Regions from separate parts of the Pararhizobium qamdonense genome, predicted to be linked through region 1. Evidence: riboswitches for the same ligand, from Rfam matches in the RefSeq annotation. Region 1 holds a riboswitch; the other holds the start of a gene.
The links. Region 1 has a riboswitch for thiamine pyrophosphate ahead of thiB (thiamine ABC transporter substrate binding subunit). Riboswitches for the same ligand answer to the same signal wherever they lie in the genome.

Region 1 (15,968 bases):
ATTCCAAGGGTAAATGTCCGTGATCCATGGCTCATCCTAGCAAAACACGCGTGCTTCATAAAGCATGAATATGCTAATGGCACAAATGTGCTGTTGACAATTATATGCTAACAGCACATAAATTGCCCAACGCAACCGGATATCCCTCATGGACATGCATGTCACCCCGGCGCCGCTGGTCTCGAACCCGGCCCTTCGCCTGACGCTTTTCTTCTTCCTGATGACGGCTTTGTTCATGGCGACCCTGGACAACCAGATCGTGGCGACGGCGCTGCCGACCATTGTCGGCGAGTTCGGGCAGATGGAGCGGTTCGGCTGGATCGGCTCGGCCTATCTTCTGGCCACCTGCGCCGTCATGCCGCTCTATGGCAAGCTCGGCGACCTCTTTGGCCGCAAATATGTGATGCTGGCTGCGGTGACGATCTTCACGCTGGGCTCGATCGCCTGCGGGCTTGCGGTGTCGATGAACACGCTGATTGCGGCGCGCGTGCTGCAGGGGCTCGGCGGCGGCGGCATCATGGTGTCGATCTTCTCGATCAATGCCGACCTGTTCGAGCCGCGCGAGCGGGCGCGCTACCAGAGCTATTCCAGCCTGGTGCTGATGGCGTCGGGCGCCGTCGGCCCGGTGCTTGGCGGCACGATGAGCGACTTGTTCGGCTGGCGTTCGATCTTTCTCATCAATATTCCGATCGGCATTGCGGTGCTGACCGGCCTGTTCTTCTTCTTGCCCTATCGCCGCCCGACGCGCCGTCCGACCATCGATTATGCCGGGGCGCTGCTTCTGGCTGCCGCCGTGACCTGCGTCGTGCTTCTCGGCGATGGCGCCGAGCTGTTCGGATCGCTGTTTTCATTGGGCAGCCTGGCGATTGTTGTGCTGGGCGCGGTGTGCGCGGCGACCTGGGTGTTCGTCGAGCGCCGCGCGCCGGAGCCGATCGTGCCGCTGACGCTGTTCCGCAACCCGACCTTCAGTCTCATGCTGGTGATTTCGCTGGCGAGCGGCGCCGTCGGCATCGGCATGGTCAATTATTTCGCGCTGTACCTGCAGACGACGACCGGATTGACGCCGTCGATCGCCGGCATGCTGTTCATCATGCTGACCGGCGGCATCGTGTGCGGTTCGCTGACGGCGGGACGGCTGATTTCACGCTCGGGCCGTTACAAGCCGTTTGCCATCCTCAGCGCCAGCCTGACCGTCATGTCGCTCCTGATCTTCACGCAGATCCAGCCGGGCACGCCGCTCTACATCATCTGCGCGATCATGGCGCTGCATGGCATCGGCATCGGCTTTGGCCAGCAGGTGCCGATCGTCGCGGTGCAGAATATTGCCGCGCGTGGCGATGTCGGGGCGGCCACCGGCGCCGTCACCCTGTCGCGCATGGGCGGCGCCTCGATCGCCATCTCGATCTATGGCGCCATCATCGCAGCGGGCCTGGCGCGGGGAACGACCGCGATCCCAGGGATCGAGGACATCGAGAAACTGACGCCGCTGGTGATTTCGACGCTGCCGGAGGCAACGCGCCAGCTGGTGGCTGAGAGCTATACGGCCGCTTTCCTGCCGCTGTTCTTGACGGCTGGCGGCATCGCGTTGATCGCGCTGATTGCGGCGATCAGCCTGAAGGCAGTGCGGCTGCCGCAAAAGCCGGTTTGACGGCGGAAGGCGATTCCTGGACAGAAACGGGAATTGCCGTCAGCCGGCGAGGGCAAGGCCTCCGTGGCGGGTGGTGTCCCGTTCGATTTCGCCGACCAGACTGTCGAGCGCCGGGTTTCGTGATTTCCGTGCGCGGCGCACGACATAGGTCAGGGATGGCGGCCGGGGAAGCCGCTCAGTGACGATATGCATCTCTCCCCTGATATGGCGGTCACTCAACAGGGCCACCCCCATGGCCGCGTTGACGGCCGAGACGATCCCGGCAGCACTGGAACATTCGAAGATGGTTTCGAGAACAGCATCGTCCTGACCGATGTCGAGCGCCCACTGCCGGTAGAAGCACTCGTCATCAAACGAGAGAAACGGGATCGGGCCGTCCTGCGGGAGCGCCAGATCCGGATGCTTCACCCAGTGCAGCCCTTCACGGTAGAGCACGACGTCGGCGGATCGTACCTCGTGGTCGAAGACCTGGATGATGGCCGCATCGAGTTCGCCACGCTCAAGCATGGCACGCAGGACAAGGCTCATGCGCACCTTGGTGCGCACCGCAACATTCGGATGCAGACGGCGAAACCGCCCGAGAATCCGGGCAAGGTCCGTACACGCCGTGTCTTCGGTGAGGCCGAGGGCAAGCCGCCCCGCCAGCGGGGTCTTCGACAGGCTGAGCAAAGCCTCGTCGTGCAGGCCGAGGATACGGCTGGCATAGTCGAGCAGGTCATCGCCCGCCGCCGTGAACGCCGGACCTGTGGACTTGCGGCACAGCAACTCGCAGTCGAGACTGATTTCCAGCCTCTTGATCTTGTGGCTGACGGCAGATTGCGAGAGCCCCAGAGCGGCGGCTGCCCGGGTAATGCCGCCATGTTGGCGGATCGCGGCAAGCGCCCGCAATGCGTCGATCTCCAGCCGGCGGCTGTTGAGTTCGTTCATGGCCATCTCCGTTCTCATCACTTCCACAAACGGTCTATCACAAAAGATGCGGCGCATGACATGAATATGCGTAAAGTCATATTGTCATCGAAATTTGTCATGTGCAGGTTTTGCTCGATCCCCCTATGGATCAGTCATCTTTCTCGCAGCAGAGCATCTCATGTCCGGCATCTCCCCGTCTTCCGTCACCGTCAATCGCCACCCTTTGCTATGGCCATTGCTCGCCACGTTGCTGATCATCGGATGGAGTTCGGGTTTCGTGGGCATCCGGTATGCAAACCAGGAGGCAAGCGTCATGCTTCTGCTGTTCTGGCGGACGCTGCTTTCCGGGCTGATCCTTCTGCCTTTCGCCCTGGCGATCGGTCCCCGACTATCCTGGCGTGCGATCAGAGATCAGGCCCTGTTCGGCATCATGTCCGTATTCCTGTATCTCGGCGGCTTTGCACTCGCCATTGAGCAGAAGGTGCCAACGGGGCTGGTCGCGCTGATCGCCGACCTGTTGCCACTGGCGATCGCCGCCCTGTCCCAACCGGTTCTCGGCGAACGGCTGACGCGGCGGCAATGGCTGGGCACGGCGATTGCCGTCATTGGTGTCTTAATCGTGTCTTTCGACAGCCTCAGTTTCGGCACGGCTCCAGCCTGGGCCTACGGGCTGACCGCCGGTTCCATGCTGATATTCGCCGTCGCCTCGGTTTTGCACCGGCGCCGCAGGACGCAGCATATGCCGGTTCATCAGAGCCTCTGCATCCAGACCCTGATGGGGTCGGTTCTCTTCGGCCTGTGTGCGTGGACGCAGGGCAGCCTGGCGCCACCGATGAGCCGCGATTTCGCAATCGGGATGATCTGGCTGGTTCTGATTTCGACATTCCTCGCCTATGCCGTCTACTATACCAGTCTGCGGCTGTTTCCGGTGGCGAAAGTCAGCGCGGCGATCTATCTCAGCCCGCCCGTGACGATGCTCTGGGCCTGGATGCTGTTTTCAGAACCCCTGACGGCTGCAATGTTTGCCGGGTTGGCGGTGACGCTGGCCGGCGTGTGGATGACATCGCGCGGGTGACGACGTGAAGTCTGTGGTTTTGACGAACCGCCGAGGCTGCGTATATCTGCTTTGAGCCCTTCGATGACGCCGCGCTCCCAATGCTGCCCCCTTGCCAAGCATTTCACGCAGGGCTAAACCTCCTCCTGCTCTAACGGGGTGCCGGCCGTTCTTTATGAGAACGTTTGGCTGAGAGGCTTTTTCAAAGCCAACCCGAAGAACCTGATCCGGTTTGTACCGGCGGAGGGATTAGACGGCACATTCCAGCGCCCTATTCCCAATTTTTGGATTTATAAGGAGGCGCGGATGCGCAAGGCGATCATTTCATTTATCGGGGCTTTGGCTGTGTTTGCTGCGCCGTTTCCGGCGCTTTCGCAAGACAAGGTGCTAACGGTCTATACCTATGAGAGCTTCACCAGCGAATGGGGCCCCGGCGCCAAGGTGGCGGAAGCGTTCGAGAAGACCTGCGGCTGCAAGCTTTCCTATGTCAGCGTTGCCGATGGCGTCGAGCTTCTAACCCGGCTGAAGCTCGAGGGCGCCTCTTCCAAGGCGGATATCGTGCTCGGGCTCGATACCAATCTGGTCTCCGAGGCCAAGGCGACCGGCTTCTTTGCGCCGCATGGCATCGATACCTCCGCCATCAAGGTGCCCGGCGGGTTTTCCGACGATACGTTCGTGCCCTATGACTACGGCCATTTCGCCGTGATCTACGACACGCAGGTGATGAAACAGCCGCCCAAGAGCCTGAAGGAGCTGGTCGAGGGCGATCCGGACCAGAAGATCGTCATCGAGGACCCGCGCACTTCGACGCCGGGCCTCGGACTGCTGTTGTGGGTAAAGTCAGTCTATGGTGCGGAGGCGCCTGCCGCCTGGGCGAAACTCAAGAACCGCGTGCTGACCGTCACCCCCGGCTGGTCGGAAGCCTACGGCCTGTTCACCAAGGGCGAGGCGCCGATGGTCCTGTCCTATACGACCTCGCCGGCCTATCACATGGTGGCCGAAAACACCGACCGCTATCAGGCGGCCGCGTTTTCCGAGGGGCATTACATCCAGATCGAAGTGGCTGGCATCACCAAGGCTGCCAAGGATCCGGCGCTCGCCAAACAGTTCCTCTCCTTTGTTACGGGGCCAGAGTTCCAGTCGATCATCCCGACGACCAATTGGATGATGCCTGTTGCCGCCACCAGGGAGCCGTTGCCGGAGGCTTTCGGCAAGCTGGTGACGCCGGAAAAGACGTTTTTGATGTCTTCGGACGCGGTGGCGGCCAATCGCAAGGCTTGGATCGATGAGTGGCTGGCGGCGATGAGCCGGAATTGACAGCGCCAGAGATGATCGCTGGATCGTGGCCGCACGGAAAGGGTTTCCTCTTCTCCCCAGCGGGGAGAAGTGCCGAGCGGATGCGAGGCGATGAGGGGGGCTCCGGCGAAGCCGGAGCGAGACAATGGTGCCTTCGGCCCCCTCATCCGGCCCTGCGGGCCACCTTCTCCCCGCTGGGGAGAAGAGGGAGCGAGGCGCCGGCTGTAAACGATATAAAGCCATGATGATCGGCCGTATTGAACGTCGATGGACATTGACCGCCGGGGCGCTTTGCCTTGGGGGCATCGTGCTGTTCGTTTGCCTGGCGGCGGCTGCGCTTCTGGCGTTTGACGAGCCGGGATCCGCCCGTGATGGGGCGCTGTTTGATGCCTATGTCTGGCGTGTGGCCCGGTTCACGCTGTTGCAGGCGACGCTGTCCACGGTGCTTTCCATTGCCTTTGCCATTCCCGTGGCGCTTGCGTTGGCCCGGCAGGTGGATTTTCCCGGCCGGGTCTGGATCATCCGGCTGATGGCGCTGCCGCTTGGGTTGCCGGCGCTGGTGGCGGCGCTCGGGCTGATCGGGATCTGGGGGCGGCAGGGGGTTTTGAACACGGGGCTGGTGGCTTTGGGGCTTGATCAACCCGTCAGCATCTATGGCCTGTCGGGCATTCTCGTTGCGCATGTCTTCTTCAACATGCCCTTGGCCGCGCGGCTGATGCTGGGCGGGCTGGAGCGTATTCCCGGCGAATATTGGCTTGCCGGGGCCAATCTCGGTATGCGGCCGCTGTCGATTTTCCGTTTCATCGAATGGCCGGCGATCCGGGGACTGTTGCCGGGGATCGCCGGGCTGATCTTCATGCTCTGCGCCACCAGCTTTACCCTGGTCCTGACGCTTGGCGGCGGGCCTGCGGCCAGCACGATCGAGGTGGCGATCTACCAGGCGCTGCGGTTCGATTTCGATCCGCCGCGCGCCATCGCCCTGTCGCTGCTGCAGATTTCGGTGACCGCAACGCTTCTGGTTGCAATACGGCTGATGACGCCGGCTGTTGATGACGGCCATGGCGGCGGGCGCCGGGTGCGCCGGTTCGATGGGCGCCGCGGGTTTCAGCGGGTGGCCGACGGACTGGTGATCGCGCTGGCTGTCCTGTTCCTCGTCCTGCCGCTTGGGTCCGTTGTCGCCTCGGGTCTGCGCTCCGACCTTGTCCGGCTTGCCAGCGATCCGATGGTGCAGCGGGCCTTGCTTACCAGCGTCGTCATCGCGCTCACCTCCGGCCTGCTTTGCGTCCTGTCGGCGGCCGTGATGATCCGGGCGCGGCAGGCAGCGCTGTCGCCACGGCGGCCTGCCTTGGTGCAACGCGGGCTGGCGGCCGGCATCTTTGCCAGTTCGTCGCTGGTGCTTCTGGTGCCGCCCGTGGTTCTGGGGGCCGGCTGGTTCCTCCTGTTGCGGCCGCTCGGCGATGTCGCCCGGTTTGCGCCGCTCCTGGTTATCCTGATCAATGCGCTGATGGCGCTACCTTTCGTCTACCGCGTGCTGGAGCCGGCCATGGCCACCCATGCGGCGCGCACCGGCAGGCTTGCCGTCAGCCTCGGCCTTGGCAGCTGGCACCGTTTGCGGCTGATCGACTGGCCGGGCTTGCGCAGGCCGCTGATGATGGCCCTGTCCTTTGCCTGCGCTCTGTCGCTGGGCGATCTTGGCGCGGTGGCGCTGTTTGGCTCGCAGGATATGGTGACCTTGCCCTGGCTGCTCTATAGCCGTATGGCCGGATACCGCTCGACCGATGCGGCCGGGCTGGCGCTGTTTCTCGGCCTCGTCTGCCTGGTGCTGACGATCGCCGGGACGCCGCGCGCCGATGCTGACAGGAGAAAAAATGCCGCCGCCTGATACGACTATTGCGGTTCGCCTCAGCGATGTGCGGGTGCGGTTCGGGGCAACGCAGTTGCAGTTCGATTGCGCTATCGGCAAGGGTGAGATCGTGGCCGTTACCGGCGCATCCGGGTCCGGCAAATCGACGCTGCTCAATGTGATTGCCGGGTTCGAGACGCCGGATGCGGGCAGGGTTGATATTCTAGGAGAAGATGTGGACGGGCGCGATCCGGCGGAGCGGCCGGTCTCGGTGATCTTCCAGGAGCATAACCTGTTTGCCCATCTCGACGTCGCTACCAATATCGGTCTCGGCATCGATCCGGCGCTGAAGCTTGGCCTCAAGGAAAAGGCAAAGATCGCGAGCGCGCTCATCCGCGTCGGGCTCGACGGTTTCGGCAAGCGTTTGCCGCCGACATTATCGGGGGGCGAGCGCCAGCGCGTGGCGCTTGCGCGCGCTCTGGTGCGCCGCAAGCCGGTGCTTCTGCTCGACGAGCCGTTTGCAGCGCTCGATCCCGGCTTGCGCGCCGGGATGATCGATCTGCTTCTCGATCTGCACCGGCAGGAAGGCCACACGATCCTGGTCATTACCCATCATCCCGACGATGTCCGGATGATGGCCGACAGCGTGCTCTTTCTCGACAAGGGCCGCATCATTCTGCACGAGCCGAAGGCGCAGTTTCTGGCGCATTCCGGCCTTGCGGCTGTCGACCGCTTTCTCGGACGGTGAGCATCGCCTGCGATGCTCTTGCCACAATTTGAACGATAGCCTGTGCGACGGCGATTTCGATGTCCCGCGCCACCCTGTTATGGGCGGCGTGGCCGGGATATCACGGGGAAACTATTTCTGTGCTGGTAAGCTAGGCATATATGGCGCGAAAGGCTACAGCAGGTCATTGCCGTAGCGGCCGCCGGACCTATTTATACGGCTGTAATGAATACTGAATTTGCACGCGTGCGAGGGCCTGAACGGTTTGCACGGCTGGCTTGAAGACTGGAAATGAGCTGAGGCGATGAGCACAACGACAGGCACGCAAAGGCGGGTAACGCGCGCAGGCGCCGGCGTGTCTTCACGCGCCGTCGCAGCGCTCCTGGGTTGCATGCTGCTGTCGTCCTGCCAATCGGTGATCGAACAGACCTACGAGCCCAAGGTTTCGCCATCCTCCAATCCGCAAATCGTCGAGGAAGTGCAGAAGAACGACCCGCGTGCGCAGGTCGGCGCGCGCGAACATCCGCGCATCGTCGCAAGCTATGGCGGCGAATATCAGGATGAAAAGACCGAGCGCCTGGTTGCCCGTATCACCGGCGCGCTGACGGCGGTTTCGGAAAATCCGAACCAGTCCTACCGGATCACCATCCTCAATTCCCCCGCCATCAACGCCTTTGCGCTGCCGGGCGGCTATCTCTACGTGACGCGCGGTCTCCTGGCGCTCGCCAATGATGCTTCGGAAGTGGCTGCCGTGCTCTCCCATGAAATGGCGCATGTCACCGCCAACCACGGCATCGAGCGCCAGCAGCGTGAAGAGGCGGAGGTCATTGCCAGCCGCGTCGTGTCCGAAGTTCTGTCGAGCGATCTGGCGGGCAAGCAGGCCTTGGCGCGCGGCAAACTGCGGCTGGCGGCCTTTTCGCGCAATCAGGAATTGCAGGCTGATGTGATCGGCGTGCGCATGCTCGGCGAAGCCGGCTACGACCCCTATGCGGCGGCGCGTTTCCTGGATTCGATGGCGGCCTATAGCCGTTTCTCCTCGGTCGATCCCGACAGCGACCAGAGCCTGGACTTCCTGTCGAGCCATCCGAGCGCGCCGCAGCGCGTCGATCTCGCCCGCCGCCATGCCCGCGCCTTTGGGGCGGAAGGGGCCGTGGGCGACCGGGGCCGTGACTATTATCTCGCCGGTATCGACGGCCTGCTCTATGGCGACAGCCCGCAGGAAGGCTATGTGCGCGGCCAGACATTCCTGCATGGCAAGCTCGGCATCCGCTTTGACGTGCCCGCAGGCTTCCAGATCGACAACAAGGCGGAAGCGGTGCTGGCGACCGGGCCGGATGAGACGGCGGTCCGGTTCGACGGCGTGGCCGATGGCCAGAAGCGCAGCCTGACCGATTATATTGCCAGCGGCTGGGTAACCGGCCTGCAACCGGACACGATCCGCGCCGTGGAGATCAACGGGCTGGAGGCGGCAACGGCGCGGGCATCGGCCGAGCGCTGGGATTTCGACGTGACCGTGATCCGCATCGACACGCAGATCTACCGTTTCCTCACCGCCGTGCCGAAGGGCGCACCGAGTTTGGAGCCAACCGCCAACGTGCTGCGAACCTCCTTCCGCCGCATGACACCACAGGAAGCGGCGGCGTTGAAACCGTTGCGTATCCGTGTCGTCACCGCACGGCCCGGCGATACGCTGGCAACGCTGTCGGCCCGGATGATGGGCACCGACCGCAAGCTCGACCTCTTCCGCCTGATCAATGCCATGCAGGTGACCTCGACGGTGAAGCCCGGCGACAGGGTGAAGATCATTTCGGAATGAGGGCTCAGCCCCAGGTCAGCGGGTCGAGCCGGAGATAGAAGCCGAGGCGGCCGTCGTCCTCCGTCAGGCCGTTAATGCCGAACAGGATCTGCCGGGCGCTTTCGGCCTGCTCTCTGGTCTCCCAGCTTTCCCGCGCATTGGCCAGCATCAGCGCAAAGTCGGCATGGCGATCGGCAAGGCCGAGACGGCCGAGATCGATGAGGCCGGTGCATCGCAGGGTCTCAGGATCGACCATGAAATTCGGCATACAGGCGTCGCCGTGGCAGATCACGAGATCAGCCTTTTCCTGCTCAAGCCGCTGCGGCGCCTCCGTCTCGATCTCGGCGAGAAGTCCTGCAGGCGGACGGCCTTTGTCTTGCGGGGAGAGGAACTCCGGATTGACGGCATTACGGCCGACAACATCGCGCGCGGTCGCCACCATGTCAGCAAGGCGGCGGGAAAAGGGGCAGGACGCTACCGGCAGGCCGTGCAGGGCTTTCAACGTTTCGGCCATCGATGGCCAGGCTTTCAACAGGTCTGCTGCCGGAAGCGCGCTTGCGGGAATACCGGGAACCGCCGAGAGGATAAGGGCTGCGCCATCGTCGTTTTCGATCCAGTCCAGCACGCGCGGCGCGCCAATGTTGGTCTTTGACAGCCATTCGACCCGCCGCCGCTCTTGCGCCAGCGCTTTCCGGCGGGCGGGGCCGGCAATTTTCGCATAACGGTTTGCATCATCGCTGCGAAAAACGGCATCGCCGGATTCACCATGGCTGACGGGCTGCCATCCGGCGCTTGAAGGCAGGAAAGACGGGAGGTGAAGCGGCATGGCGGGAATGTCCTGAGCGAAGGCTTCCGAGGAAGGTCTTTGATTTAGGAATGCTCCGTTTGAGGATCAATGCCATGCGTGCAAAGCCGTGCGACAGGCTGCGGGCGAGAGGGGGAATGCTGTTATCTACATTTAAAGCTGAGACCCGGAGCTTGGGTCTTTGTTAACGTTTGCCTTCGAGATGCCGGAGTATTGCGGTTATGAGGTCCGGCGTGCAATGCGGCTGCCGCTTGCGCTCAAGGTGCCCCTGGCGGCGTAAAATGCACGCTTGTGCTCGTACATCAGCGTGTCGGCGCGCTGGACGAGGGATTCCATGGATTCGCCCTGTTCGCTGGTGGCGACGCCGAAGGACATGGTGAGCGGCGCGCTCGAGTAGAACTGGTTGTTGATCTTCAGGAGCTCGTTGATCGTGTCCATGATCGCGGCCGCTGCCTTGTTGTCAGCGCCCGGCAAGAGGACGGCGAATTCGTCGCCGCCGATGCGGGCTGCATGGTTGGGCTGTGACACCGCGCCATTGAGGATTTCGCCGAACCGGCGCAACAGGGCATCGCCGGCATCATGGCCGAGCTGATCATTGGCTTCTTTCAGCCCGTTGAGATCGATGATGATCGCCGAAATCGGGCGCAGCGACTTGCGCTCCAGCCGGTTGATCTCCTCGGCATAGAAGGCGCGGTTGTAGAGCTTGGTGAGCACATCGTGCTTGCCGAGATATTCGAGATAGGCCTCGGCCTTCTTGCGCGCGGTGATATCGGTGAGCGCGACCTGGACGCGGGCCCAGTCGTGTTCGCGGCCGGGGAAGACCGAAAAATGCAGCAGAATGTGCCGCTCCGACCCATCCAGCGCATAGTTGATGACTTCGCGGTGGTGGAATAGGTTGCCGTTCCAAAGTTCGATCAGCTGCTCGCGGAACGGCTTTTCCATGTCGCCCCGGAAGATGTCGCTGAGCCGCTGCAGCAGCGTCATGCGGTCTGATGCGCAGAAGAGGTCGAGCGTGGCCTGGTTGACGTCGATGACGCGGATTTCGCTCATGCACTGCGTGACGAATTCCGGATGGACATCCATGAAGGTGCGGAAATCGACGATGCCGCGGGCGCGGATATCCTCGATCAACGTCTTGATGCGGCTGAAATCCTCGATCCACAGCGAGACCGGCGAATGCTCGAAAATGCCTTCGGCATAGAGCCTCTGTGTGATCTCGGCCCGGCGCGCATCTTCGCGCGCGGTAATGTCTTCGGTGGTCAGCAATATCTTGGCAAGCGAGCCCTCATGGCCCGGCATGACGGCGCCACGAAGCTGAATATCGAGCCGGCGGCCTGAAAGCGTGTAGTTGACGGTGGTGCTGGAAAACGCCAGCTTTCCGTCGAAGAGGTCGGCCAGTTCGTTGATATGGGTTTCGAGCATGTCGTCGCGGAAGATCTGCGCCACACCGGCGCGAAGATGATCGACGTCATCGGCCTCGAAGAGCTCGAGCGTCTTCCGGTTGACATCGATAACGCAGATCAGCGTGGAGCATTGCGCGATACGCGAAACGTCGTCGCGCAGGAAGGTACGGATATCGGTGATCCCCTGTGATCGCCAGATATCGAACAGCGATTTGACCTCGCTGAAATCCTCAATCCACATGGCAATCGGCGCAAGATTGAAGACGCTGGACTCGAATGTGTCTTGCATTGTGCCACCTGAAAGCGAGCCGGTTAAAGATGTGCAACCGGCAGAGATATGCGTATCCACAGTCTTACCCGCGAAAGGTAAACCGCGTCTTGATTGCTGCATCACAACATTTGAGGGTGGGAGTGCGTTGTGGCCGAATTTGGCCCTTACAGCTCGGGTTGAATAGCCTTACCCGGCAGAGGAGGGGTTGAGATTACCGAAAGGCTATTTTCTAACTTTCCTGCAGCTTATGCTGGAAACTGAACGGTTTGCTAAATTCTCCCTTTCCTTCTCCCCTTGGATCCAGGGCAAGCTCACAACTAGACTCAAGCCAGCCAAGTCATTGATCTGAAATAGTCTTTTGACCCGACGGACGTCGGATCACTGTATCCCCGCCACAGGGGCGAGGATGACGGAGGGTGGGGAGCTTTCACCGCGCCGTAGGTGCGCTCACGCTTGGCGGTGAGCGCCGCTTTGTCTCTTGGCGGTGAGCGCCGCGTTGTCTAGTGGCGCATGGCCAGCACCGGGGCTTCGGCGACCAGGGCTACTTTCAGCTTTTCCAGGGCGCGGGTTTCGATCTGGCGGACGCGTTCCTTGGAGATGCCGAGGTCGGCGCCGAGTTCTTCCAGCGTGGCGCTGTCTTCGCAGAGACGCCTGGCGCTGATGATCTTCATCTCGCGCTCGTTCAGCTGGCAAAGCGCGTGGCTGAGCCAGGTGCGGCGGCGCTCGCTGTCGATCATGTCGGAGACCTGCTCGTCGGGCAGGGGGGCGTCGCAGGCGAGAAGGTCGAGGCGCTCGCCGCCGTCGGATTCACCAGAGGATGAAATCGGCGCCTGCAGCGATGCGTCATTGCCGGAGAGGCGCGCGTCCATGGTCTGCACATCAGCAAGGCTGACGCCGAGCGCCACGGCGATTTCCTCATGCACGGCGCGCGCCGTTAGCTGGCGGTCGCCCTGGGCGAGCTTGGCGCGCAGGCGGCGCAGATTGAAGAACAGGGCTTTTTGCGCCGACGAGGTGCCGCCGCGCACGATCGACCAGTTGCGCAGCACATAATCCTGCATCGAGGCACGGATCCACCAGCTGGCATAGGTGGAGAAGCGGACGTCGCGGCTCGGCTCGAACCGGGCTGCGGCTTCCAGAAGGCCGATATGGCCTTCTTGGACGAGATCGCTCATCGGCAGGCCGAAATTGCGGAACTTGGAGGCCATGGAAATCACCAGGCGCATATGCGCCATGGCGATCTTGTTGCGGGCATCCTGGTCCTGGTGGTCTTTCCAGGCCAAGGCCAACGCATGTTCCTCATCCCGTGCGAGATAGGGTGCCGCCATGGCGATCTTGATCATCCGCCGGTCTGCTGAGAGATTTTTCATCGGCTACTCCATGACGGGCACGAGGCGTGCCGCTGAACGATAGGTCGATAGGTAATTCGGGATTTCCAACGCCTGGTGCTTGACCAGAATTCGAACCGCCCTACTTCCCGTTAAGATCCGAGGCCGGAGAGAGTGGCCGCGGCTGCCCGGATTTGCGCAAGGCACATAATCCGGACGCTTTCAAACGCGCGACCTGACGAAAAGGTTCCCTGCTGCGCTGCCGTATTTTTGCGGCGGCGGGCATTTTTTTGCTGCGTGGCTGTGTTCGCGGCGAACAGCACAACCAGCGCGCGTTGCCTGGTCCGCTCGAATCACCTTGAGAAGCAAAAAGTGAAATCCGTCCTGCATTTAGCCTCAGCATGGCGGGCAAATCTTGTGTGACGTGATGATTGCTGCTTGCCGGAAAAGTTAAAAAAGCGTTAACTTTTGATGGTTGTCCCCATAAGTTGCCTGTGAGTTAGTTAAAGACAGGGCTTGGACGGGATTCCTGTTTGTCCGGCACGGGTCTAGAGTCGCGTTATGAAAACACTATCCATCGAGGTGCGCCCGGGCGAGCCGAGGGACGCCATGTCCATATCGGACGTGCACCGCGTCTCGTGGCTGCAAGCCTATGGCGGCCTCATTCCACACAAGCCGCTGACCCAGATGGTGCATCGGCGCGACCATGCATGGTGGCGCAAGGCGACGCGCGGACCCTCGACGCTGCTGGTCGTCGAAGTGGCCGGCGTCATCGCCGGTTATGCGACCTTGGGCCTCAACCGTTCCCGCTCGCTGCCGCAGGAAGGCGAGGTCTACGAGATTTACCTGCGGCCGGAATATCAGGGCATCGGCCTTGGCCGCATCCTGTTCGGCGAAGCCAAAAGCCTGTTGAAATCGCTGGGCTGCCAGGGGCTGGTCGTCTGGTGCCTGGAAGACAGCCACCATGCCGACCGTTTCTTCCGCATGGCCGGTGGCCGCGATATCTGCGAGGGCATGGAGGATTTCGGCGAGAAGAACCTGAAAAAGATCGGCTATATCTGGGATTGATATTTTTGCCGGTCTTCAGGGATTTCGGAAGGAATGGCTGGGATCGGTTGCGAGCGCGCCGCGCACCCCATGAAAAACCGCCTTATCTTTAGCGCAAACAAAACCCGCAGCATTTGCATCGGCGACCTGACGGGCCAGCAGGTTCGGCTCCGGATTTGACAGCGCATCGACATAGCCGACGACACAGCCCTTGCCATCGCTTGCAGCAACTTTCGAAATGACGAGAACCTGGCCGGTATCGGCGGGGGCGGGGCCAGGCTGCATGACGCCGGAATTGGAGATGAACCAGCGCTGGATGGCTGCCACCGGCAGTCCGCTAACGTTCAACCGCCATTCGATCGTCCGTCCCGTATAGTTGTAGGCGCCAAAGGTCTCGAACGTGCCTTTGATAAAGGCTTGAGCCACCTTGCCGTAAAGAATGGCCTGGCGCAGTTCGACCTCCGTATAATAGACGGGATAATCGGTGTAACCTTTGCACATCAGCATGATGGCGCCGCCCGGTTCGTCGTCGCCCGACAGCTGTTTGCAGTGATCGGTATCGAGTGTCGTGTAGACGCTCTCATTGGCGCGGGCAGCCTGCGGCACGGCGATGATCAGGGCCAGCGATGCGAGAATGCAGACATGCTTCATCCTGGATGCTCCTGTTCACCGATCCTTCATATCCGGCACGAATATCCGCTGAAACGTCGCATTTTTCGGACGAAAACGAAAGTCATGTTGCGCCGCGTCATGTTTCCCGTTATCGGACTTGCCATCCGAAAAACTGGCCCGTGGGGGAAAACTCATGCGTATTGATGCAATTTCGATTGGAAAGAATCCGCCTGAAGATATCAACGTGATCGTCGAGGTTCCGGTTGGCGGGCATCCGATCAAGTATGAAATGGACAAGGAAGCCGGTACGCTGGTGGTCGACCGTTTCCTCTACACGCCGATGACCTATCCGGGAAATTACGGTTTCGTGCCGCACACGCTGTCGGAAGACGGCGATCCGATCGATGTGCTGATCGCATCCACCCGTCCGCTGGTTCCCGGCTGCGTCATCAACGTGCGCCCGATCGGCGTCTTGATGATGGAAGACAATTCCGGCAAGGACGAAAAGATCGTCGCCGTGCCGAACTACCAGCTGACCAAGCGCTACGACAAGGTGAAGGACTATACGGACCTTCCGGAAATCACCCTGCAGCAGATCGAGCATTTCTTCGAGCACTACAAGGACCTGGAGCCCGGCAAGTGGGTGAAGATCTATGGCTGGAAGGATGTCACCGTTGCCCAACAGCTGATCCTCGAAGCTGTCGAGCGCGCCAAGGGCGAGAAGTAACAACCCTGCTGGGAATGCGGCCTCTTTCGTTTAAGAGGGGCTTTTTGTGAGTTTTGGGCGCGTGGCCCCCTCATCCGGCCCTGCGGGCCACCTTCTCCCCGGTGGGGAGAAGAGGGAGGGTGGGGTGGCCGCCGCTCCGTAAAAGAAAACCTCCGGATTGGGTGATCCGGAGGTTTTTTGTTGTTAGGGGTTCAAGCTTGGGTTCGAAGGCTTGGGAACGGTTAGCTGAGCAGGGCGGCAGCAACGGTGGTGTTGAGGAAATACCAGAGGAAATAAAGGATGACCAAGACGACCAGCGGCGAGAGATCGACGCCGCCCATATTGGGCAGCACGTTGCGGATCGGCCGGTAGAGCGGTTCCGTCAGCTGATAGAGCGAGCGGCCGATCATGTTGATGGCGTTGTTGTTCACGTTGATGACGTTGAAGGCATAGAGCCAGGAAAAAATCGCCGAGGCGATGACCAGGAACCACGCAATGTTGATGATGAAATTCAGGGTCGCAATGAC
Region 2 (15,968 bases), 1.0 Mb from region 1:
AAACAGAGTGCCTGCATCTCGTCGCTCATCTGGGTGCGCCCGGCCGAGAGGCGCACATGCGCGCGCGGCATCAGGATGCGGGCGAGCGCGATGGTCCGGACGAATTCGATCGGATCGACCGGTTCGGCATTGGCAAGCCGCGATCCGGGGATCGGGATCAGCATATTGACCGGCACGCTTTCCGGCGGCTCCGGCAGATTGGCGAGCGTGACCAGCATCGAGATGCGATCATCCGTGGTCTCGCCCATGCCGAGAATGCCGCCGGCGCAGACCTTCATGCCGGCATCGCGGACATTGGCCAGCGTTTCCAGCCGGTCGGCAAAGGTGCGGGTGGTGATGACCTGCGGATAGAATTCTTCCGACGTATCGATGTTGTGATTGTAATAATCGAGCCCGGCGCCGGCCAACGTTCCGGCCTGCTCCGGCGTCAGCATGCCGAGCGTCATGCAGGTTTCCAGCCCCAGCGCCTTCACGCCTGCCACCATATCCACCAGCGTGTCCATGTCGCGGTCCTTGGGGCTGCGCCAGGCGGCCCCCATGCAATAGCGGCTGGCCCCTTCGGCCTTGGCCTTGCGGGCCTCCGCCAGCACCTTTTCCACCATCATCAGCCTGGAGGCCTTCAGCCCTGTGGGCGAGCGCGCCGACTGGCTGCAATAGCCGCAATCCTCGGCACATCCGCCGGTCTTGATCGACAAAAGCCGGCTGATCTGGACCGCATTGGGATCGAAATTTTGCCGGTGAACGGACTGCGCCTGAAAGAGCAGATCGTTGAATGGAAAATTATAGATAATTTTAGCATCGTCGAGTGAAAATCGCGGTTTACCTGAACCGTTTGCAGGGTGAACTCCGGCTTCAACAGGCATTTCCGCCGTGAAATCGGTCGGATCTTCGTCTCTCAGCATTCAACGCATCCTTCAATAGATTAAAAATAATAATTATCTATAATTTCTCTAAGAGTGGAAAATCGCAAGAGCCTTTTTGATTGGAGGCGGATAAAGTCGCGCATCGCGCGCCGTCGAGCGGCCGCAACACGCGCCGCAAGCTGGTTAAATCAGCGAGAAAGAAAACTGGAAAAAATCGTCAGCCGACGATCGCAAAGGCGTCGCGCGTGGCGCCAGACGCGTTGCGGACGGGTTTCTGGCCGATCCACTGCACATGACGTTCGAGAACAGGTGCGGCGTTTTCGATATTGCCCTGGCGCAGAAATGTCAGGATGGCGCGGTGATCGTGATCAGTGCGCACTTCCCATTCGGACCGCCAGCTGGCGAACAGGAAACGGGCGCTGGCCGCATGCAGATCGCTGATGGCGGCCAACAGGCGCGGCATGCCGCAAGGGGTGAGAATCAGCGTGTGGAAGCGCCGGTTTGCCTCCTCCCAGGAGCGGACATCATGGGAATTGTCGCCGGCAACGGTCGCCTCTTCGGCCTGGTCGAGGATGGCGGCCGTCAGATGCGGGGCCGCGTGGCGAAGCGCCAGAACCTCAAGGGCTGCGCGCATCTGCGCCACTTCGCGCACTTCCTTCAGATCGAAGGAGGCGACCCGCACGCCACGGCGCGGCTCGCTGACCGCCAGACCCTGCGCTTCCAGCCGGCGGAAAGCCTCGCGTACGGGCACATGACTGGTGCCGAACTCCTCGGCAATATGGTCCTGGCGCAGCTTCGTGCCCGGGTCCAATTGTCCGGTCACGATCCTGTCGGCAAGGATGCGGCTGATGCGGCTGGCAATCGTGTCTTCGCTCGCTGAGGTCATGTTTTATAGATAATTTGCCGGGGCGACGCTGTCGAGGGCGCGATTGTAATCATTGGATATCTTCACAGTCTTGCGGCCGTTCAAGCGGGTTGCGTGGCGGCTACCGCGCCAAACGGCCCTTGACGCTTCGTCCAAAACTGTGCCTAGATTGGCGTATTCACCAGGGGGGTCCCGACAAGGGGCTGAGATTCTGCTGGCATGACAGGTGGCTTTGCCACCCTCAAGCAGCGCAGTGACCCGTTGAACCTGATCCAGTTCATACTGGCGTAGGGACGGTGCAAGCGCTGCTGAGATTCGGATTCCGTTCGCGGATTCGCGTCGGCGTCTTTTCATCATTCCGGCTCTGATGACTGGGTCTCCAACTTTGGAGCCTCAACCATGACTATTGCCGCACAGAACATTACCCCCACAGTCACCACTGGCCCGCTGCCGGCATCGCGCAAGGTGCATATTCCCGGCGAACTCTATCCGGATATCCGCGTTCCCATGCGCGAAATTGCCGTGCACCCGACCTCCGGTGAACCGCCCGTGTCCGTCTACGATCCCTCCGGCCCCTATACGGATCCGGCGCATCTCGTCTCGATCGATGCCGGCCTGCCCCGGCAGCGCCAAAACTGGGTCACCGCACGCGGCGACGTCGAGGCCTATGACGGCCGCCATGTCAAACCGGAGGATAACGGCTTTGCCGCCGGCGAGCGGCTGACGCCGGAATTTCCGATCCGCAATCAGCCTCTGCGCGCCAGAAACGGCAAGGCCGTAACCCAGATCGCCTATGCCCGCGCCGGTATCATCACACCGGAAATGGAATATATCGCCATCCGCGAAAATCTCGGCCGCAAGCCGCCCAACGGTGCATTGATCCGCGACGGCGAGAATTTCGGCGCCAGCATTCCCGATCACGTGACCCCGGAATTCGTCCGCCAGGAAATTGCCCGCGGCCGCGCCGTCATCCCCGCCAATATCAACCATCCCGAATCCGAACCGATGATCATCGGCCGGAACTTTCTGGTGAAGATCAATGCCAATATCGGCAACTCCGCCGTCACCTCGTCGATGGCGGAAGAGGTCGAGAAGATGGTCTGGGCGACGCGCTGGGGTGCGGATACCGTCATGGACCTGTCGACCGGCCGCAATATACACAATATCCGCGAGTGGATCATCCGCAATTCGCCGGTTCCGATCGGCACCGTGCCGCTTTATCAGGCGCTGGAAAAGGTCAATGGCATAGCCGAGGATCTCAATTGGGAGGTCTATCGCGATACGCTGATCGAGCAGGCCGAACAGGGCGTCGATTATTTCACCATCCATGCCGGCGTGCGGCTCGCCTATATTCCGCTCACCGTCAATCGCGTCACCGGCATCGTCTCGCGCGGCGGCTCGATCATGGCCAAGTGGTGTCTTCATCACCACAAGGAGAGCTTTCTCTACGAGCATTTCGACGAGATCTGCGACATCGCCCGCGCCTATGACGTGACGTTCTCGCTCGGGGACGGGCTGCGGCCCGGCTCGATCGCCGATGCCAATGATGCCGCGCAGTTTGCGGAACTGGAAACGCTGGGCGAACTCACTCAGATCGCCTGGGCCAAGGACTGCCAGGTGATGATCGAAGGCCCTGGCCATGTGCCGATGCACAAGATCAAGGAAAACATGGACAAGCAGCTGGAAGTCTGCGGCGAGGCGCCCTTCTATACGCTCGGGCCGCTGACGACCGATATCGCGCCCGGCTATGACCATATCACCTCGGGCATTGGTGCTGCGATGATCGGCTGGTTCGGCACGGCGATGCTTTGCTATGTCACGCCGAAGGAGCATCTGGGACTGCCCGATCGCAACGACGTCAAGGTCGGGGTCATCACCTACAAGATCGCCGCCCATGCCGCCGATCTGGCCAAGGGGCACCCCGCCGCCCAGCTGCGCGACGACGCGCTGTCGCGGGCCCGTTTCGAGTTTCGCTGGGAGGACCAGTTCAACCTGTCGCTCGATCCGGAAACGGCCCGCTCCTTCCATGACGAGACCCTGCCGAAGGAAGCTCACAAAGTGGCGCATTTCTGCTCGATGTGCGGGCCGAAATTCTGCTCCATGCGGATTTCCCACGACATACGCGCCGAGGCGCAGAAGGAGGGGCTGGAGGCGATGGCCGCAAAATTCCAGGCGGGCGGCGCGCTCTATATGCCGCTCGATCCGGATGGAAATATCGTAACGGCCGGAGAGTAGCCATGCGCGTGCTGATCAGGGGGGCCGGCGTCGCCGGCCTCACGGTGGCCCATGAACTTGCCATTGCCGGCATCGACGTCACCGTAGCCGAGATTGCAGCCAAACCCGGCGGCGGCGCCTCCTGGTTTGCCGGCGGCATGCTGGCACCCTGGTGCGAGCGCGAAAGCGCGCCGGAAACAGTGGTGACGCTGGGGTGCAGATCGACAGACTGGTGGGACGCGGCACTGCCCGGCCATGTCGTCCGCAAGGGCACATTGGTCGTTGCGCCGCCGCGCGATACGGCGGAACTTAGACGCTTTGCGGCCCGCACATCGGAATTCGGCTGGCTGGACGGCGAAGAGATCGAAACGCTGGAGCCGGACCTTGCCGGACGGTTCCGGACGGCGCTTATCTTCAAGCAGGAAGCCCATCTGGATCCGAGGCGCGCGATCACGGCGCTCTCCGGCAAACTGGCGGCAATGGGTGTGATCTTCCATTTCGGCACCGCGCAGGATTTTCCCGGCGATGGCTTCGACCACATAATCGATTGCACAGGCGCCAGCGCCATCGGGACATCGGCGGGCCTGCGCGGCGTGCGGGGCGAAATGCTGGTGCTGGAGACACCGGATGTGACGCTGTCACGCCCAGTCCGCCTGCTGCATCCCCGCATTCCGCTCTATATCGTGCCGCGCGGCGATGGCCGCTTCATGGTCGGCGCGACGATGATCGAAAGCAACGATGGCGGACCGGTCAGCGCCCGCTCGCTGATGGAACTGCTCAATGCCGCCTATGCGCTGCACCCGGCCTTCGGCGAGGCGCGTGTCATCGAGACCGGCGCCGGGGTCCGTCCGAGCTATCCCGACAACCTGCCGAGGTTTTCGGAGAAGGACGGCATGATAACGGTCAACGGATTGTACCGGCATGGCTTTCTGCTTGCGCCATCGCTCGCGCAGGAGGTTGCGGCGCACATTTTCTCCACCTCGAAAACCAACGCGATCCGGCCGGTCAAGCCGTTCGATCCGGCCGCGATCATCCATCGCCGATCCGAAAATCCCATGGGAGCAAGCCGATGAAACTGACAATCAACGGTGAAGACCATCAAACCGACATTTCCGATCTGTCCCAGCTTCTGACGTCTCTGGACTACGAGGGCGACTGGCTGGCAACGGCCGTCAACGGCGAACTGGTGCACCGCGATGAGCGGACTGGGTTCGTGCTCAGCGACCGCGACCGCGTCGAGATCCTGTCGCCGATGCAGGGAGGCTGATATGTTTGAACTCTACGGCACCACCGTATCCTCCCGCCTGCTGCTCGGCACGGCGCGCTATCCCTCGCCCGCTATTCTGGCCGATGCCGTCCGCGCCTCGAAAACCGGTATTGTCACTGTCTCGCTGCGCCGGGAAAGCGCAGGCAGCCGCACCGGCGGCGCCTTCTTCGAGCTGATCCGGGCGCTGGGCGTCCGGGTCCTGCCCAATACCGCCGGCTGCCACACGGTTTCCGAAGCGGTGCTGACTGCGAAAATGGCGCGCGACGTCTTTGCCACCGACTGGATCAAACTCGAGGTGATCGGTCATCACGACACGCTGCAGCCCGATGTCTTTGCGCTGGTGGAGGCGGCTCGCATTTTGAGCGGCGACGGTTTCAAGGTTTTTCCCTATACGACAGATGATCTTGTGGTGGCGGAGCGATTGCTGGAGGCGGGCTGCCAGGTACTGATGCCGTGGTGTGCGCCGATCGGCTCGGCCATGGGGCCGGTCAATCTGCCAGCGCTGCGCAGCCTGCGGGCAAGCTTTCCCGATGTGCCTCTCATCGTCGATGCCGGTATCGGCCGCCCCTCGCATGCCGCCACCGTGATGGAGCTCGGCTTCGACGCTGTTCTGCTCAACACAGCCGTTGCCGGTGCGGCCGACCCCGTCGCCATGGCTGCGGCCTTCACCGGCGCGATCGATGCGGGGCGCTCGGCCTTTCACGCCGGAATGCTGGAGCCACGCGACATGGCGGTTCCATCCACCCCGGTCATCGGCAAGGCGGTGTTTTCATGAAGCTCGACCCGTTCTACGTGATCGTCGACAGCGCCGAATGGATCGAGCGCCTCGTGCCGCTCGGCGTCAAGCTGGTGCAGTTGCGGATGAAGGACTGCAGCGATGCGGACTTGCGCGATGCCATCCGCCGCGCGAAAACGGTTTGTGCGGCGCATGATTGCCAGCTGATTGTCAACGATTTTTGGCGCGTTGCGATCGATGAGGGGTGTGATTTCGTCCATCTCGGCCAGGAGGACCTGGCAGAGGCCGACATAGCCGCCATCCGGGCTGCCGGGCTGAAGCTCGGGCTTTCGACGCATGACGAGGCGGAACTGGAGACGGCACTGAAAGCCGAGCCGGATTACGTGGCGCTTGGGCCGGTCTGGCCGACCATCCTGAAGACAATGAAATGGGCGCCGCAGGGGCTGGAGAAGCTGCGCGACTGGAAGACGCGGATCGGATCGCTGCCGCTGGTGGCTATCGGCGGCCTCAATATCGAGCGGATCGGCAGCGTCTTTGCCCATGGCGCCGACAGTGCCGCTGTTGTCACCGACATCACCCTCAACGCCGATCCGGATACCCGCGTGCGGGAATGGATAGAGCATACCCGGCGCTTTCGATGAGCAGAACGAGATGACCGCCATGCCGCACGTGCTTGTCGTTGCAGGCTCCGATTCCTCCGGCGGCGCCGGGATCGTTCGCGATATCGAGACGCTGGCCGCCTTCGGCGTCAAGGCCTCGGTGGCAATCACCGCCATCACCGTGCAGACCCATCATGGTGTCGAGCATGCCGATCCCGTGGCGCCGGAGCGCGTGGCGCAACAGATGCGCGCGGCGCTGTCGTCCAATCCCATCGCCGCAATCAAGATCGGCATGCTGGCGACATCGGCGACGATTTTTGCCGTTGCCCGGGTGCTTGGCGATCATCCCGGCATCCCCGTGGTGCTCGATCCCGTTCTCGTCTCCACTTCCGGCCGCGCTCTGCTGGATCCGGACGCGACGGAAGCTCTGCCCGGTCTGTTTTCGGCGTGCACGCTCGTCACCCCCAATCTGCCGGAGCTTTCGGTGCTGGTCGCCATGCCGGGCAACACATCCGATCAGGCAAGATACCTTTTGGCGGCGGGAGCCGAGGCGGTTCTGGTCAAGGGCGGGCACGCTGACGGCCGGCAGGCGATCGATATCCTCTTCCGGGCCGGACATGAGGAGCAACCCTTTGCCTCCCCGCGCCTGGCGGCGGCGATACGCGGCACCGGCTGCATGCTGGCCAGCGCGATCTCAGCGCGCCTTGCCCATGGCGACGCGCTTCCAGCCGCCATCGCGATCGCGAAGGCCTTTGTGCACCGCAAGCTCCGCGAAACGTGAACAGCCATCTCACTGCCAATTTGCGATAATAGCCGGCAACAGATGATCTGAACTGCCTCGCTCCATGCTGCTCTGCTAATCTTTCTTAGGGGGAGCGCTCCGGACGCGCTATATTTCGCAGGTGAAGACCGTGGTGGAGAGATTCGCGCCAATGCCGCATGACATGAACGGGAAGAGCAAGAAGCCCTTAGAGACAGACGACGAGCAGCCCTTCTTCGACCAGCTCCGCATGATGCAACGGGCTTTTGTCGCCTCGCCTGTCCGCAAGACCATCATCTGGCTTTCTATCGGGATCATCACCGTCATCCTGGCGACCGCCTTCGGGCAGATCCTGCTGAACCGATGGTACAAACCCTTTTACGACACGCTGGAGCGACGCGATCTCTCGGCATTTCTGCGGCAATTCATCACCTTCGGCCAGATCGCGGGGACGCTTCTGGTTCTCAACGTGCTGCAAACCTGGCTCAATCAATGGATCCGGATCAAGCTGAGGGAGGGGCTGACGCTTGATCTGATTGGCGAATGGATGAAGCCGGCGCGCGCCTTCCGCCTTGCCAATGCCGGTTCCATCGGCATCAATCCCGACCAGCGCGTGCATGAGGACGCCCGCCATCTCGCCGATCTGACGGCGGGCCTCACCATCGGCCTGTTCCAGTCGGGCATTCTGCTCGCCAGTTTCGTCGGCGTTTTGTGGTCGCTCTCGGCCGGCTTCATCTTTCACGTCGGCGGCTACGATCTCAACATTCCCGGCTATATGGTTTGGGCCGCCTTCCTTTACGCCGGGACTGCGGCGGCCGTCAGCTGGTTCGTTGGTCGTCCCCTCGTCAAGATCAATGGCGACCATTATGCGCGCGAAGCCGCCCTGCGCTTCTCGCTGATGCGGGTCAATGAACATATCGAGGCGGTGTCTTTGTCTTCGGGAGAGGGCAATGAAAAGCGACGACTCCAGCGCGATCTCGCCTCGGTTCTGGAAATCAGCAACAGGCTGATGATGGCGCTGACGCGGCTGACATGGGTCACCTCCGGCTATGGATGGCTGACGGTCGTTGCCCCCATCGTCATTGCAGCCCCGGTCTATTTCAACGGCGATCTGAGCTTTGGCGGCCTGATGATGGCGGTTGGTGCCTTCAACCAGGTGAACACGTCCCTGCGCTGGTTCGTCGATAATATTGACGGCATCGCTGACTGGCGCGCGACGCTGCTTCGCGTCGCCGCCTTCCGGTCTGCGATCCTGATGACCGACGAGCGCCACGAAAACGACAAGCGTATCGATTTCGCCAAGGCCGACGGCGACCGCCTGACCATCGACCGGCTGGAAATCGCCCTGCCGTCAGGGTGCATCAAGCTTGCCGAACAGCATGTGGAAATCCGGCCGGGCGACCGGGTTCTGGTGACCAGCGAATCGGATGTGGAGAAGGCGCCCTTCTTCCGCTCCCTGGCCGGTCTCTGGCCCTGGGGACAGGGGCGCATTGCGCTGCCCGACGGCGCGGACATCGCCTTTGTGCCGCGAACGCCCTATTTCCCGCCCGGAACGCTGGAAGAAGTGCTCAGCTATCCCGAAAATCCCGGCAGTTTCAGCAAAAGCGATTTGGTCTCGGTTTTGTCGAGGGTGGGGCTGAGCAAGCTGCAAAACAGCTTCGATCAGGATATGCGGACGAAATTGAAGCTGAACGAGGTGGAGATCAGGCTGCTTGCCATTGCGCGGCTGGGGTTGCACAAACCGCGCTGGGTGATCATCGACGAAACGCTCGATACGCTCGACCGCGACGCCTACCAGCAGGTGCTGACCTTCATGGAACAGGCCTTAGGCCATGCGGCCGTGGTGAATATCGGCAGGGTCGCTTCCGGCAACCGCTATTTTACACGCGTGCTGCAGCTGCAAAGCAGCCCGGCGGGGAAAACCATCCGCCTGCTCAGGCCGAAAAGCCTGCGCACGGACAATCCCGAACCGGCAGAATAATAAAAGAGATAAAAGAGTTGCGGTTTCTCCCCTCCGCAGACACGCGAAGGGGAGAAGCCAAGCTGTTTAGTTGACGGCTGTCAGCGTCACCGAGGTGCCACCGGCAGCCAGGTTGAGACCGAGCTGGCCGGTTACGCTGATCGTCTGCAGGTGGATGGAGCCCGAGGTGCCGCCAACGAGCACGTTGGCACCGACGCCCGCACCGACCGTGGCTTCAACGCTGGCGCCCTGATAGAGACCGCTGAGCGAGCCCTGATGGTAGCCAGCTGTCGGCGCAAGCACTGCCCAGACGAGCTTGCTGCGCGTGGTAAAGCCGAGATCGACACCCATCTTGCGGATTGCGCCGCTATAGTGATCCGTCCGTTCCCGGCCGACCGAGGAATGGAACGTGCAATCAATTTCCTTGGCCGAGCCCAGAACGTAGCCGGCACCGCCGCCGACTTCACATTCGAGGTAGCCGATTTTCACGCCGCCGCGCACATCGCTCTCTTCATAGCTGGGAGCCGGCGCACCATTGGCCAGATCGGCAGCCCGAGCGGCAACCGTGCCGGTCAGAGCCAGGGTCGCGGTGGTCAGCGCCAAAGCAAGGGTTCTCTTCATCATTTTTCCTTCTCAAACCGGGGCCGTCATAATGCACGCGGCCATTCAGTCGATAGATTCACAACAGTCATCGAATGCTGCAGCGATCCCAACCCGGTATAATGAACGCAAGACGGGCCGGATCGTTGCAAATGACGGACACTGCATCTGTTCACTTCTTATTAGGACATTTCGAAGGCAGCCCTTACCGCGCGGCCGATGCCTCCTCGACATAGAAGCCAGCCGTCACCAAAATCACACAGAATGGCGACGGTTCACCTGAGGGCGGGCGGGCTGGGCCGCGCAACTGACAGCACGATTATCTAACCGGCGCGAAGCTTGTCGAGCCGTCTCAATTCATTGACATCATGCTGAAGCACCAGCGCCTGAAGCACGGGATGGTCCCAGATGGTTTTGCCCTGCGGGGCCTGCAGCGGCTCCAGATCGAGTGGAAAGGCATTGATGAGTTTCTCAGCATCGAAGGCTTTTTCCACCCAGGCGCGGTCGATCGCGGCCATCAGGTCTTCCCAGTTCGTCGGCTCCCGGTGGGCCTGCGTATATACCGGCAATTTTGAAAGACCGAGCCCCCGGTAAAGATCGATCACGCGCGTATCCAGATCGCAGCCTTCGCCGAGATCGCGGCTATGCAGTCCGTTTTGCGGCCCATGTACCGGGAAATGCAGGCACGGGATGCCATAGCTTTCGGCAAAGACCATGCCATGCAGGCTCGTCGAGACGATCCGCTCGCAGGCAAGGATCTCGTCGATCTTGCCCTTGATGGGGTCCATTCCGATCGGCGTTACGGTGTTGATGAGATGGATATCGCCGCGCAGGTGCTCGGGAATACCGTAGCGCAAAAGCTCCGGCCGGATATGAGGCTCCGGATCGCGGTCGGAAAGCTCCGAGAGATGAACGATGACGCCGAGCTTCCATTTCTTCACGGGCGCCGGATTGTAAAAACGCGGAAGCAGCCAGACGGGATCGCCATAGACCCCGACCGATCCTTCCGGCCGCCCCGTCAGAAGCTGTTCCGAATAGGGGCCTCGCGTCGCTGCAACGTGAAAGCCTTTTTCGCCGGCAACGCTGAAGAGGCGGCGATCCTCGACTGGAGCGCTCGGATTTTCCCACAGCGACGCGCCTGTCCCCCAAAACCAGACCTCGCCACCGGCAAAGCCATGGCCGATCGTGCCGACGCAGGCCATGCGCAGCGATTGCGACTGGGATGGAATACGCTCAATATCGCGCCCCGACAGAAGCGCCACCATGACAGCACTCAGCGCATCGCCCACATTCAGATAATCCATCGTGGACGTGGACCCGGCCCAGGACAAGGGAACCTTGCCATGACGGCGGGCATAGCGTGCCAGAGGATTGGACTTCTTGCCGGATGCACGATCCACCAGCGCGTTAAAAATCGATCTCACCGGAAAGTCCTTTGCACAATGATCCGCAACTGCCAGCCAATATACAAAAGCAGGACGCCTGAACAGTTCATTCGCACATACGCATAAATGGCGGACGGATTGACCCTCTTGCGGAAAATCCTGATGATTTGAGCGGGAGGAAATGGTGCTGCTAGAGAGATTTGAACTCTCGGCCTCTCCCTTACCAAGGGAGTGCTCTACCCCTGAGCTATAGCAGCATCGTGCGGTCGGATCAGTGTTTGTCCGGCGCGAGCGAGGGCCTATTGCCATAGCTTGTTGCGGAGCGCAAGCCGCAAAGCGAAGTTTTCATGGGATGACACGGCCGAAAACCGTGGCACCCTTCCGGAGCGCTTGGTTTTGCGGTATTTGAGCGGTCATGCAAGATAACAACGATCAGACACGCAAGGGCGTTGCGGCAAATGCTGGCTCTCGCCAGCATGAACAGGGCGCGCAGGAACAGGGAAAGCCGGAGCCTGCTAAGCTGGAGCCGGGCAAGCTCGAACCTGGGCACGAAGCGGAGCGGCAGGCGGAGGCGCGGCGCGAGCGGGCGGCCAAGACCCTGCGCGACAATCTCATGCGGCGCAAGCAGCAGGGACGGGCGCGCCGCGCCGGGGCGGCCGATGAAACATCCGGCCTGCCTGCCGCAAAAACGGACGAATCTGCGGACTAGACTGCGCCAACACCATCGAGCGGATCCGGGGGCGGGTTGCGATGGTCAGCCATGTCCTTCCCGCAACCCCGATGCGTCATCCAACCTGATGAATCATCACCACGAAGACCAGTCATGACGGGTATTACCGCTGCCTCCCTTAGGATGCGCTTTAATATCAGCTCAATTTGCTTCTCATTTCACGGGGCTTCCTTTATGGAGGCGCCAATCTCTTTACGTTCGGACTATCAGGAAAGGCGGGCAGCGTCCCGTAAGGTACCCTATGGATCGCATTAGAATCACCGGCGGCAACGAGCTGCGCGGCATCATCCCGATTTCCGGCGCCAAGAATGCAGCGCTTCCGCTGATGATCGCCTCGCTTTTGACCGATGACACGCTGACGCTCGAAAACGTGCCGCATCTGGCCGATGTCGAGCAGCTGATCCGCATCCTGGGCAATCATGGCGCCGACATTTCCGTCAATGGCCGCCGCGAGCGCCAGGGCGAAGGCTATTCCCGCACCATCCATTTCACCTCGCGCAATATTGTCGATACGACGGCCCCTTACGAGCTGGTCTCCAAGATGCGCGCCAGCTTCTGGGTCATCGGCCCGCTTCTTGCTCGTGAAGGCAAGGCCCGCGTCTCGCTTCCGGGCGGCTGCGCCATCGGCACGCGGCCGGTCGATCTGTTCATCGAGGGCCTGACGGCGCTCGGCGCCAACATCGAAATCGATAGCGGCTATATCAATGCCACGGCGCCGAAGGGCGGCCTCGTCGGCGCGCGCTACGTCTTCCCGAAGGTTTCGGTCGGCGCCACCCATGTGATGATGATGGCGGCAACGCTGGCCAATGGCACGACGACAATCGGCAATGCCGCGCGCGAGCCGGAAGTGGTCGATCTCGCCAATTGCCTGAACGCCATGGGCGCCAAGGTCACCGGTGCCGGCACCTCGACGATCACCATCGAGGGCGTCACCTCGCTGTCGGGTGCGCGCCACCGCGTTCTGCCCGACCGGATCGAGACCGGCACCTATGCCATGGCCGTTGCCATGACCGGCGGCGACGTCGTGCTCGAGGGCACCAATGCCAAGCTGCTCGACACGGCGATCGAAGCCGTCCGCCGCGCCGGTGCCGAAATCACCGAAACCGAGAGCGGCCTTCGGGTGGTGCGCAATGGCGGCGGCATCAAGCCGGTGGATGTGGTGACCGACCCCTTCCCCGGCTTCCCGACCGACCTGCAGGCACAGTTCATGGGCCTGATGACCAAGGCAGCCGGCACCTCGCATATTACCGAGACGATCTTTGAAAACCGCTTCATGCACGTGCAGGAACTGGCTCGTCTTGGCGCCAAGATCACGCTGTCTGGCCAGACCGCGAAGATCGAGGGTGTTGACCGCCTGAAGGGTGCGCCTGTGATGGCGACGGACCTGCGCGCTTCCGTATCGCTGGTGATTGCGGGTCTTGCGGCCGAAGGCGAAACCATGGTGTCGCGCGTCTATCATCTCGATCGCGGTTTCGAGCGGCTGGAAGAAAAGCTCAACAATTGCGGCGCCCAGGTGGAGCGCGTCAGCGACTGATGCGAAGCCGCGCATCCGCGCATGCTGTTGCGGATTCGATGCCGGCGTCCTATGTCCTGTGTCATGATGATGGCAGCTTGCGCTGCGCAGGCAAGGGATGAGTGGCATGGATGTTTTGAAGCTGATGGCGCTGGATCAGGAAGACTTGGAGATCGTATCCGCCCATGTGCAGGATGCGGTCTTTAAGGTTTCCGGGCTGGATTACGCGCCGCGCTCCAGGCAGCTGTCGCTGGTGATCAACCGCTTCGTCTGGGAAACTGCGGAGGGCCGCGGCAAGTCGTTCGAGCGCCGCCGCAGCCTTCTCGCCTTCAAACGGGTGACCGCCGTCCGCTCCATCGGTTTCGACCGCAAGGACGACGACAAGGTTCTATCGCTGCTTGCCGTCCAGTTCGAGCAGACTGGCGAAGGGCCGGATGGGACCGTCGAGTTCATCCTGTCGGGCGAAGCCTCGATCATGCTCGATGTGGAATGTATCGAGGTTCAGCTTGCAGATACCGGCGGCGCATGGGAAACCGGTTTCAAGCCGCGCCATCCAGCCGGCGCCTGATATCCTGACCCCTCGCGGCCTCAAACGGCCGAGCATCGTTGCCGACCATCCATAAGGACGTTTTCATTGGCTATCCGTCTCGACTATCTGAACCCCGGCTTTGAAGCCGAGTTTGCAGCCTTTCTGACGACCAAGCGGGAAGTGTCCGAGGACGTTAATACCGTCGTCAAGGCGATCATCGATGATGTGCGCCTGCGCGGCGATGCGGCACTTGCCGATTATACCCGAAAGTTCGACGGCCTTGATTTTTCCGTGACCGGCATGGCCGTGACGGCAGACGAGATCGACGCGGCCATCAATGCCGTGCCATCCGAAGTGCTGGGCGCGCTGAAAGTCGCTGCCGTGCGCATCGAGGCGCATCATGCCCGCCAGCGGCCGAAGGACGATATCTACGAGGACTCGATGGGGGTCGGGCTTGGATCGCGCTGGACGGCAATCGATGCCGTCGGCCTCTATGTACCTGGAGGTACGGCGAGCTACCCGAGCTCGGTCTTGATGAACGCGCTTCCGGCCAAGGTTGCCGGTGTCGAGCGCATCGTCATGGTGGTTCCTGCCAATGGCGGCGTGATCAATCCGGCGGTTCTCGCGGCCGCGCGCATGGCCGGTGTCGAGGAAATCTACCGCATCGGCGGCGCCCAGGCGATCGCAGCCCTTGCCTATGGCACCGCCTCGATCGCGCCGGTCGCCAAGATCATGGGTCCCGGCAATGCCTATGTCGCTGCGGCCAAGCGCCAGGTGTTCGGCACCGTCGGCATCGACATGATCGCCGGACCTTCGGAAGTGCTCGTCATTGCCGACAGCGACAACAATCCGGACTGGATCGCCGCCGATCTTTTGGCGCAGGCCGAGCATGATGTCGGCGCGCAATCGATCCTCATTACCGACGACACGCTGTTTGCGGCTGAGGTCGAGGCGGCGGTGGAGCGGCAGCTGCGCACCCTGCCCCGGGCAGAAACGGCAAGCGCCAGCTGGCGCGATTTTGGCGCCATCATCCTGGTGCCTAACTTTGACGTGGCGGTGCCGCTGGCCAACCGGATTGCGGCTGAGCATCTCGAGCTTGCCCTTGCCGATGCGGATGCGCTGATCCCGAAGATCCGCAATGCCGGCGCCATCTTCGTCGGGCGCCACACGCCGGAAGTCATCGGCGATTATGTCGGCGGCTCCAATCATGTGCTGCCGACGGCGCGGTCTGCCCGGTTTTCCTCCGGTCTCGGCGTGCTTGACTACATGAAGCGCACCTCGATCCTGCGGCTTGGCGCCGACCAGCTGCGCGATCTTGGACCCGCAGCCATTGCCCTTGCCCGCTCGGAAGGACTGGAAGCGCATGCGCGCTCTGTCGCCATCAGGCTCAATCTCGGGGGCGAGGGATGACATCCAGCCACCGTCTCTGCGATGTCGTGCTGGATGAGACCATCGGCCGTTCGACGCCCGATGTCGAGCATGAGCGGGCGGTTGCGATCTTCGATCTGATCGAGGAGAATGTCTTCGAGCCGGCCGGCCATGCCGGCGGCCCCTACCGGCTCAAGCTGTCGCTGGTCGATTCCAAGCTGGTCTTTGCGATCACCACCGAAACCGACGCCGGCGTTGCCACCCATATCCTGTCGCTGACGCCGTTCCGGCGGATCGTGAAGGATTATTTCATGATCTGCGAAAGCTATTACGAGGCCATCCGGTCCTCGACACCGAGCCAGATCGAAGCCATCGACATGGGCCGGCGCGGCATCCACAACGAGGGCTCGCAGACCCTGATGGACCGGCTGTCGGGCAAGATCAAACTCGATTTCGATACGGCGCGGCGTCTGTTCACGCTGGTCTGTGTGCTCTACTGGCGGGGATGAGCGTGACGGTCGCTGCTTCCCCCAACGAGCCGCAGCGCAGCGCGAAATCGCCGGGATCGGTGCTGTTCAT

Region 2: it holds a riboswitch for thiamine pyrophosphate, as region 1 does, so the genes downstream of both, thiC (phosphomethylpyrimidine synthase ThiC) here and thiB (thiamine ABC transporter substrate binding subunit) in region 1, are expected to answer to the same signal.

What each region holds. Positions count from the first base shown of each region.
Region 1 is NZ_CP119566.1:621,993-637,960, forward strand. It holds gene PYR65_RS03040 (MarR family winged helix-turn-helix transcriptional regulator) at 1-28, opposite strand, end outside; gene PYR65_RS03045 (MDR family MFS transporter) at 149-1,648, shown strand; gene PYR65_RS03050 (LysR family transcriptional regulator) at 1,688-2,575, opposite strand; gene PYR65_RS03055 (DMT family transporter) at 2,736-3,632, shown strand; TPP riboswitch at 3,757-3,877, shown strand; gene thiB (thiamine ABC transporter substrate binding subunit) at 3,918-4,928, shown strand; gene thiP (thiamine/thiamine pyrophosphate ABC transporter permease ThiP) at 5,152-6,789, shown strand; gene PYR65_RS03070 (thiamine ABC transporter ATP-binding protein) at 6,776-7,498, shown strand; gene PYR65_RS03075 (M48 family metalloprotease) at 7,782-9,293, shown strand; gene PYR65_RS03080 (APH(3'') family aminoglycoside O-phosphotransferase) at 9,298-10,098, opposite strand; gene PYR65_RS03085 (sensor domain-containing diguanylate cyclase) at 10,297-11,769, opposite strand; gene PYR65_RS03090 (RNA polymerase factor sigma-32) at 12,252-13,118, opposite strand; gene PYR65_RS03095 (GNAT family N-acetyltransferase) at 13,638-14,144, shown strand; gene PYR65_RS03100 (hypothetical protein) at 14,160-14,774, opposite strand; gene ppa (inorganic diphosphatase) at 14,929-15,462, shown strand; gene PYR65_RS03110 (YggT family protein) at 15,684-15,968, opposite strand, start outside.
Region 2 is NZ_CP119566.1:3,970,472-3,986,439, forward strand. It holds partial or broken gene bioB (biotin synthase BioB) at 1-797, opposite strand, end outside; gene PYR65_RS19480 (GntR family transcriptional regulator) at 1,081-1,749, opposite strand; TPP riboswitch at 1,902-2,040, shown strand; gene thiC (phosphomethylpyrimidine synthase ThiC) at 2,128-3,963, shown strand; gene thiO (glycine oxidase ThiO) at 3,966-5,015, shown strand; gene thiS (sulfur carrier protein ThiS) at 5,012-5,209, shown strand; gene PYR65_RS19500 (thiazole synthase) at 5,211-5,984, shown strand; gene PYR65_RS19505 (thiamine phosphate synthase) at 5,981-6,586, shown strand; gene PYR65_RS19510 (hydroxymethylpyrimidine/phosphomethylpyrimidine kinase) at 6,597-7,325, shown strand; gene PYR65_RS19515 (ABC transporter ATP-binding protein/permease) at 7,456-9,285, shown strand; gene PYR65_RS19520 (DUF992 domain-containing protein) at 9,352-9,885, opposite strand; gene PYR65_RS19525 (polysaccharide pyruvyl transferase family protein) at 10,188-11,288, opposite strand; tRNA gene PYR65_RS19530 (tRNA-Thr) at 11,432-11,506, opposite strand; gene PYR65_RS19535 (hypothetical protein) at 11,770-11,958, shown strand; gene murA (UDP-N-acetylglucosamine 1-carboxyvinyltransferase) at 12,221-13,513, shown strand; gene PYR65_RS19545 (DUF2948 family protein) at 13,620-14,060, shown strand; gene hisD (histidinol dehydrogenase) at 14,127-15,431, shown strand; gene PYR65_RS19555 (UPF0262 family protein) at 15,428-15,898, shown strand; gene PYR65_RS19560 (arsenate-mycothiol transferase ArsC) at 15,895-15,968, shown strand, end outside.